DNA from 2 places in the Pseudovibrio sp. W64 genome. Region 2 is predicted to be linked to the other one. Evidence: predicted binding sites of a transcription regulator. Region 2 holds the regulator's gene; the other holds the start of a gene.
What was found. Region 2 encodes PhoB, which activates phosphate uptake and scavenging genes when phosphate is short. Its sites were predicted from a motif close to TGTCATNNANCTGTCAT; they were not measured.
Positions count from the first base shown of each region.

Region 1: a site for PhoB is predicted at 1,692-1,708, ahead of PsW64_RS27000 (YdcH family protein). Genes of this name have one in related genera too.

Region 1 covers NZ_LMCI01000007.1:76,973-81,145, reverse strand. The annotation lists gene PsW64_RS04145 (5-(carboxyamino)imidazole ribonucleotide synthase) at 1-410, opposite strand, end outside; gene purE (5-(carboxyamino)imidazole ribonucleotide mutase) at 498-1,001, opposite strand; gene PsW64_RS04135 (YdcH family protein) at 1,125-1,337, opposite strand; gene PsW64_RS27000 (YdcH family protein) at 1,736-1,906, shown strand; gene PsW64_RS04130 (acyl-CoA synthetase) at 1,969-3,615, opposite strand; gene PsW64_RS04125 (hypothetical protein) at 4,084-4,173, shown strand, end outside.
Region 2 covers NZ_LMCI01000001.1:118,979-123,151, forward strand. The annotation lists gene PsW64_RS00590 (aspartate aminotransferase family protein) at 1-202, opposite strand, end outside; gene PsW64_RS00595 (GcrA family cell cycle regulator) at 1,006-1,566, shown strand; gene PsW64_RS00600 (GNAT family N-acetyltransferase) at 1,666-2,130, opposite strand; gene phoB (phosphate regulon transcriptional regulator PhoB) at 2,208-2,903, opposite strand; gene phoU (phosphate signaling complex protein PhoU) at 2,977-3,681, opposite strand; gene pstB (phosphate ABC transporter ATP-binding protein PstB) at 3,715-4,173, opposite strand, start outside.

The DNA of each region.
Region 1 (4,173 bases), on a different contig from region 2:
GCAGCTTCCAGCTCTGCCTGCGTGTCGACTTTTATGAAGGGAGCGACCTTTGTTGCCGCTTCTTCTGAAAGGAATGTCTTTTCTGCCAGGCGATCTTGGGAAACTTTCAGTGCACGTGGACCGGGGCGAACTGGAACAAACTGCTCCAGAATGCGGGCTGTCTCGCCGGGGACATTTTCGAACTCATAAGTGACGACTGAAACGCTTTTCGCAAACTGGGTGAGCGCCTTTTCGTCTTCGTAGGCCGCAATAGTCTTCTTTTCTGAGACCTCAAAAGCGGGGCTGTTTTCATCCGGGCAATAGATATGGCACTTCAGGCCTATCCTGCTGGCGGCTTGCGCGATCATGCGGCCAAGCTGGCCTCCACCCAAAATACCAATCGTGTCGCCAGGACGTAGTGTGGAACCCATTTCGAAAACTTTCCAGATGTTAGGGGCCAGATGTTAGGGGCGGCTTGATACAAATGAGGCGCCTGCAAGTGGGCGCCTCTGAAACTCTTACTCTTCCGGGTTGACTGGCTTCTCGGCCACAGCCTGACTTTGCTTTTCGCGCCAATCATCCAGGTTGGCAGCGATCTCCGGATTGTTGAGTGCCAAAACAGCAGCTGCCATTAATGCTGCGTTGACAGCACCTGCACGACCAATGGCAAGAGTGCCGACCGGAATGCCTGCTGGCATTTGAACGATGGAAAGGAGACTGTCCTGTCCCTTAAGGGCGCGCGACTCAATTGGAACACCAAACACTGGCAGCGGTGTCATGGATGCAGCCATGCCCGGAAGGTGGGCTGCTCCGCCAGCGCCAGCGATAACAACCTTGAAGCCCTTCTCTTTTGCTGTTTTGGAAAACTCTACCAGACGGTCCGGGGTGCGGTGAGCTGAGACGATGCGAGCATCATAGGAAACTCCCAGTGCTTCTAGCGTATCTGCAGCATTTTTCATGGTTGGCCAATCGGATTGGCTTCCCATGATGATAGCGACTTCTGGCTGGTCTGTGCGGTTCATAAAACGGGCACCCTCTGAGCGTCTGGGAAGAAAGCGCGGATTATAGAAATAACACGGCGTGTTTCAAGCCAATTACAACAAGAAATGCCAATAGTATACGAAGGTTAGAGCTCTGCCTCTAATTTAGGCAATAATGTCAGGTAAGAGCTGTGTTTCCAGTACCTGAATCTGGTCTCTTAGCATCAGTTTTTTCTTCTTTAAGCGTTGCAGCTGGAGAACATCTGCCCGTCCCGTTTCAATGAGCGCTTCGATGGAATGATCAAGATCCCGATGCTCCTGTCGCAACTCAGCGAGCTCGGAACGCTTGCTATCCTGATCGAGAGTATCTTCCGTCATCGTTTTGTCCTCACATGACACATATCGGTCTGTGTGCAACGAGACCCATCATTGATCAAATCTGGTGGGGCGCGTTGTCGCAATTCACCGCTCGGCAACAGTATACCGAATGTGCAGCGGTGATGAACAAGAGTCTCTCGATTTTTACAGGAAGTGTTGTCTCATGACGGATTTACGCAGCGTATATATAGGGTTGAATACTTAGTGAAGTTCTCTTTTGAGTGGAATATGAAACCCATTAAATTTACTGGGTCATTTATAAGTTCCCTAAGTTTTTCATGAATTAGCGATCTCGCGTTGTAGAGGCCCCAAAAAAACAGCTAATCATAGTTCGACAACTCAATAAAATGGTGCCATCATCCACCTGTAACAGAGACAATGTAGGAGGATCAAAACCTATGTCCATCCGTGAGCATTTGACTGAGCTGGAACGCCGCCATGCTACCATTGAGAGGGAGCTGGAAACAGCCAAGCACCATCCTTCGATGGATGAGATCGAACTAGGCAATCTAAAAAGGCAAAAGTTGAAGCTTAAGGATGAGATCTCGCGAATACGAGTGACAGGGTAGCTTCCTTTTTCTTAACCGAATAGAGAATGCGTCGCTTTTAGCGGCGCATTTTTTGTTTGGGGTCAGCCGATCTTTTTTGCTTCTTCGCGCAGTACGAACTTCTGGATCTTGCCTGTTGAGGTTTTCGGCAGGTCTGTGAAGACAACAGTTCTTGGTGATTTGAAGCTGGCCAGATGCTGTTTGCAGTAGGTTACGATATCGTCTTCCGTCACACTGCTGTTCTCTTTCAGCTCCACAAATGCACAGGGAGTTTCCCCCCACTTGTCATCGGGACGGGCAACCACTGCTGCTGATGAGATTTCCGGGTGTTTGTAGAGGACTTCCTCGATCTCAATGGATGAGATGTTTTCACCTCCTGAGATGATGATGTCTTTGGAGCGGTCTTTGAGCTGGACGTATCCGTCTTCATGCTGAACGCCCAAATCTCCAGAGTGAAACCAACCGCCGTTGAAGGCTTCCTGTGTTGCGGAGGGGTTCTTCAGATACCCTTTCATTACAACATTGCCCTTGAACATGACCTCGCCAATGGTTTCTCCATCAGCAGGGACTGGCTTCATGGTTTCGGGGTCGAGAACAGCGAGATCCTGCAAAGCGACGTAATTGACGCCTTGTCTGGCTTTCAATGCTGCTTGTTCTGATGCTGGAAGTTCATTCCAATGATCATGCCATTCGTTGACGACGGCTGGGCCATAGACTTCTGTCAGCCCATAGAGATGGGTAACATTGAAGCCTTCCTCTGCCATCGCTGCAAGAACAGTTTCAGGTGGTGGTGCGGCGGCGGTGAAAAACTCGACATCATGGGTGAGTTTGCGCTTTTGGTCCTCGGGGGTGTTGAGCAGCGTGGACATCACGATTGGTGCACCACAGAGGTGCGTGACTTTCTCATCTGCCAAGGCATTCCAGATAGGGGCTTGTCGTACTTGACGAAGGCAGACATGCGTTCCGGCAACGAGGGATAAGGCCCATGGGAAACACCAGCCATTGCAGTGGAACATTGGCAGTGTCCAGAGATAAACCGGTTTTTTGCCCATGGCTGCTGTGATGATGTTTGCTTGCGCGAGAAGATAGGCACCACGATGATGATAAACGACGCCTTTCGGGTTTCCTGTTGTACCCGACGTGTAGTTGAGTGTGATTGCATCCCATTCATCCGCGGGAAGTTGCCATTCAAAATCAGCGGAACCGCTGGCAATCAGCTCCTCGTACTCCAACTCTCCAATTGCGGGCGTTGATTGAGGGAATTCTTTGTCGTCGTAAAGCACCACTTCCGGCTTCACCGCTGCCAGCTCCAATGCTTCGGTCATGACTTTCGAGAACTCACGATCCACGATTACGAGCTTGCTCTCTGCATGGTTTAGCTGGAATGCGATGATAGCGGCATCGAGGCGGGTGTTGAGTGCGTGGAGAACGGCTCCAGCCATTGGTACGCCGTAATGAGCTTCAAGCATGGGTGGTGTGTTGGGCAGCATGACAGACACGCAGTCATTCTTGCCGATACCTCGCTTTTCCAGGGCGCTCGCGAGTTTAATAGAGCGCTCATAGAACTCCTTATAGGACCTACGAATCTTGCCGTGAATGATGGCTGTGTGGCTTGGAAAAACTTTTGCAGCTCTCTCCAAAAAACTGAGTGGGCTTAATGGCGTGTAATTTGCTTCAGTTTTTGGGAGGTCTTTGTCGAAATATGATGTGTTTGGACTACTGTTTTTCATGAAATTCCCCAGGCATTCAACTTCCGCTCAAGAGAACTGCGAAGATCCGTTGAACTGGCTATCAGCTTTCCCAAGATAGTTATTGGCTCCGATGAAGAGCTTGGAATTAAGAGTGTCGCATATTTTGATATATCTGAGTATAGGCGCAGGGGGTAGTTCAGATGACTTAGATGTTAGTCTGAGGATCTTCTTGTTATTAGACTTTCATCTATAAGTATTTTTGAGATGTTTTGTGGATTGGTGTCGATATATTCGGCGAATTTAAATGCGGTGGTTGCAACTGGCGCCTTAACTTAACGGCAAAGGTGAAATCTTGTTGCGTTTTTGGGCAAGACAAACGCTCGCGACAATTTGCAACACCTCAGAAGTCTTCCCCGTTTGCCTTTCGATTTGTAATGTAGACCTGTCTGATAAAAGAATAAATCGCGACCCGTTTGATACGGCGAGTGATGAACAAGCAGGGCTCGCATGACCGTAGTGACACCAAATCGACAGGGGAAAATCGCCTTATTCTTTGGCGTGGTTTTCTGCGCGATTACCGTGGCTCTGACGGGTTAC
Region 2 (4,173 bases):
TGGTGACGTGCCACAGCTTTTCAGCCTGAGACTTCAGCGCCTCAACGAGCTTTGGGTGTGCATGACCCAAGCCGGAGACGGCAATACCCGAGGCACAATCCATGTATCGTCGACCATCAGCCGCAATCAGCCAGACACCTTCCCCACGCTCGAACGCGAGGTCTGAGCGTGCATAAGTCTGCATTAGCGACGAAGTCGTCATTTCTTACTCCTCATGGATTGAGCTTTCTCGATATGCTCAAAAGTCCTGGTTGCTACAAAAACAAAAAAACGCCGTGTGGCGTTTTGAAACTAAGAGAAGCGACATATAAACCGCGTTCCCTCAGGGCAGTCAATAACACGTATTACCAGCAATACCTTACTCCCGTTCAGGAATTGACTGCCAGCCTTGTGTCTCTCCCTCTGGTGCAGCTTAAACAGGCTGCTACCGGAAGAAGCATGCATTGTGGCATTTTTAGAGGATGGAGTAGAGATTAAATCCCATGCTCTATGACCAGTTTTTTTCCACGGTTCTTAAGGTTTATTCAATACACCTCTAGCGTGTACTACGGCATATGAGAGAGGAGTGCGCTTAGTTCTTGTGTTATGCAATTTGTAGTTTACTAGTGTTTTTTACTAGTTGTTTTTCAGTGGTAAATATATGTATTAAATATCAACGGGGTAACGCTATCAGCTCTTACTTTGTGTTGGAAAGAATGCGGTGGAACTTGGTTTAACAAACAGCTCCTATTCTTTAGATTGATAATCTTCTCCCACCACAAGAAGGCTGTTATAGGTAAGTAGTAGTACGGCAATTCTGGGGAAAACCAGAGTCTTCCCCACCTCAATTCTTTGAGGTTATTGCTCGTATCAACGCCCATATAGTACTGTGTGACAAGAGTTATACACCATCTCGTAGTTACTGAACGCTGCAAGCACACACGCTCAGGTAAGCGGCACTTTCGGATGCGTCCGAACTGAGCGAATGCTGTTTTGCGCGCCACTGAAGGAAGACGGGGCCCTTTAATGAGCTGGACAGCAGAACGTGTAGAGTTACTAACCAAACTTTGGGCAGACGGGTTAAGCGCCAGTCAAATCGCGGGGGAACTTGGCAATGTAACCCGTAATGCGGTGATTGGTAAGGTTCATCGCCTTGGTCTTTCAGGTCGCGCCAAATCGGGAGGTGGTGCAACCAAAACGAGAAAGGCACCTGCCCCAGCGGCAAGGGTCGTCACCTCAACCAAACCAACAGTGGCTGAAGCGATTGCAGCTGTTGCGCCTTCCCCAAGTCCCCGACAAATTCAGCCAACGATAGCCGGTGCCAACGCCCTTAAAGTTGAACCGATTGAAGCTATCCAACCAGAAATTTCTCCAGTCCCAACCTCCGATCTCTTTATTCCGGTTTCAGAACGCGCCTCCATCCTGACTTTGAATGAACGCACCTGTAAGTGGCCGATTGGTGATCCGAGTTCTGATGACTTCTATTTCTGTGGGCGCCAGTCAGATGCAGGCACACCTTATTGTGCGCATCACCGCAGCATTGCCTATCAGCCCGTCAGCGACCGCCGCAACCGCCGCGCAAGCTAATTTGAGCTGAAAAAGCAACGTATTGAGCCGGGTCCAAAGCCCGGCTTTTTGCCGTTTGCGTGTCGTTCTGATCTGACGCTTGTCGCTCTGGCCTGAGAACTAGTGAGCTTTAAAGGTTTGGCGGGTGACGGCGCCCCAGTATGGGTCCGTATAGTTTTCTTCCAAAAATTGGCCTGAGGTGTAAGTGCTGATAACGGAACGCCAAAAGGCAATGGCCTGATCAGCGCCTTCAATCTGCTTGATCTGCCAGTGACCGGGCATTTGATCAAACAACGCAGCGGCAAAACGCTGTCCTAGTTTATGTCTGCGGAACACTGGCACCACGTAAAACTCGCAGACTTCAAAGTCGTGATGATCTTGCCGCTTGATTGCAGCTAACCCGGCCGGGATATCATCATTTAAAGCCAGATAGCCGGTGATGTTGCCTTCAAGGAGCGTGTCTTTGGCAAACAAACCATCCGCGTTTGGATGTTTGTGTGTGAGAGGTGAGAACTCTGCCTCATAGGCCTGACAGAGATTGTCGTAGATATGAGCGGTCGCTCGATCAACCGTCTTGATTATCATTTGTTATCCGCATTGTTTTTATTCTGCACCTCTGGAAGGGAGATGCAGTTTCACAATGCGCATATAGCAGAGATCAATTACCCAACAGCGAACTGGTCGTTGAAAGCGTATCCGGCGCCGCGAACGGTGCGGATCGGGTCTTTCATGCGGCCTTTGTTGATGGCTTTGCGCAGGCGGCCTACGTGGACGTCCACGGTGCGCTCATCTACGTAGACATCATGGCCCCAGACACCATCCAGCAGCTGTTCACGGGAGTAAACGCGGCCCGGTGCGCTCATGAGGAACTCCAGCAGGCGGTATTCTGTGGGGCCGAGGTGGATTTCGCGGCCTGTTCTGCGCACGCGGTGGGTTTCGCGGTCGAGCTCAATGTCGCCAGACTTGAGCATTGTGGAAACAACTTCTGGCAATGCACGGCGGAAGATCGCACGAACACGGGCCATAAGTTCCGGAACGGAGAACGGTTTGACGACATAATCGTCGGCCCCGGTTGCCAGACCGCGGATGCGCTCGGATTCTTCACCGCGCGCTGTGAGCATGATAATCGGCATGCGCTCGGTTTCTGAGCGTGCCCGCAAACGACGGCAAAGCTCGATGCCAGAGAGGCCCGGAAGCATCCAGTCCAGCAACAGCAGGTCCGGCTGGCTTTCCTGCAGCAGGACTTCCGCCTCATCTCCTCTTGCGCACACGTCAACAGTGTAGCCCTCTGCTTCAAGGTTATAGCGCAGCAGCAGGCTTAGCGGTTCTTCGTCTTCTACAATCAGTATCTTAGGCATATTAAAGTGCTCTCTTTGCACCTTCTCTTATAAAGCAATTGCGTGTGTTCTGCTCGTTATAAGTGAACACACTCTACACGGTTGTGCTCTGCGCCAGCTCGTCCGTCTTTGGACGATCTGTTGGAAGGTGGCTTCCGGAGATCATGTAGTAGATGTTTTCTGCGATATTGGTTGCATGATCACCGATGCGCTCAATATTCTTTGCGCAGAACAACAAGTGCGCGCACATGGTGATGGAGCGCGGGTCTTCCATCATGTAGGTGAGCAGCTGACGGAACAGGCTTGTATAAAGCGCATCCACTTCGTCATCGCGAACATGTACGCGCTGGACAACCTCAAGATCGCCAGAGGTGTAGGCATCCAGAACGGCTTTGAGCTGCTCAAGCGCCAGATCAGACATGTGCTCAACACCAACAGCGAGCTGCTTGTTGTTGAACTCAGATTCAATCGCCAGCGTCCGCTTGCCGATGTTCTTGGCCATGTCACCGACGCGCTCCAGATCGTTGGAGATGCGCATGGCGGCGATGATGTCGCGCAGATCGCTTGCCATTGGCTGGCGGCGTGCGATCACGGAGATGCACAGCTCTTCCAGCTCGGCCTGCATGTTGTCCAGGCGCTGGTCGGCGGCGATGGTGCGGGTTGCCAGTTCGCGGTCCTGTCTCAGCAGTGCAGTGACAGCGTCGTGAACCAGGGTTTCTGCCAGTCCGCCCATTTCAACGACACGTCCGGCCAGTTCTTTCAGCTCTTCATTGAAGGAAGAGACAATATGATCTTTCATCGGATATCTCCTTAGAGTACCGCTCTTTTATTTTTAACCAAAACGGCCTGTGATGTAATCCTGCGTGCGCTGGTCTTTTGGGTTGGTGAAGATGTCGTTGGTCAGCCCCTCTTCCACCAGATTACCCAGATGGAAGAACGCGGTGCGCTGGGATACACGTGCGGCCTGCTGCATGGAGTGGGTTACGATGACGATGGTGTAGTTCTGGCGCAGTTCGTCCATCAGCTCTTCCACTTTCGCGGTGGCAATCGGGTCGAGCGCAGAACACGGCTCATCCATCAGGATCACTTCCGGAGACACAGCGATTGCGCGCGCGATGCACAAACGCTGCTGCTGACCACCGGAAAGGCCTGTGCCTGGCTCGTCCAGACGGTCTTTCACTTCTTCAAACAAACCTGCACGCTGCAGGGAACTTGCGACGATATCTTCCAGATCCGACTTGCCTTGTGCCAGACCATGGATGCGTGGGCCGTAGGCCACGTTCTCAAAGAT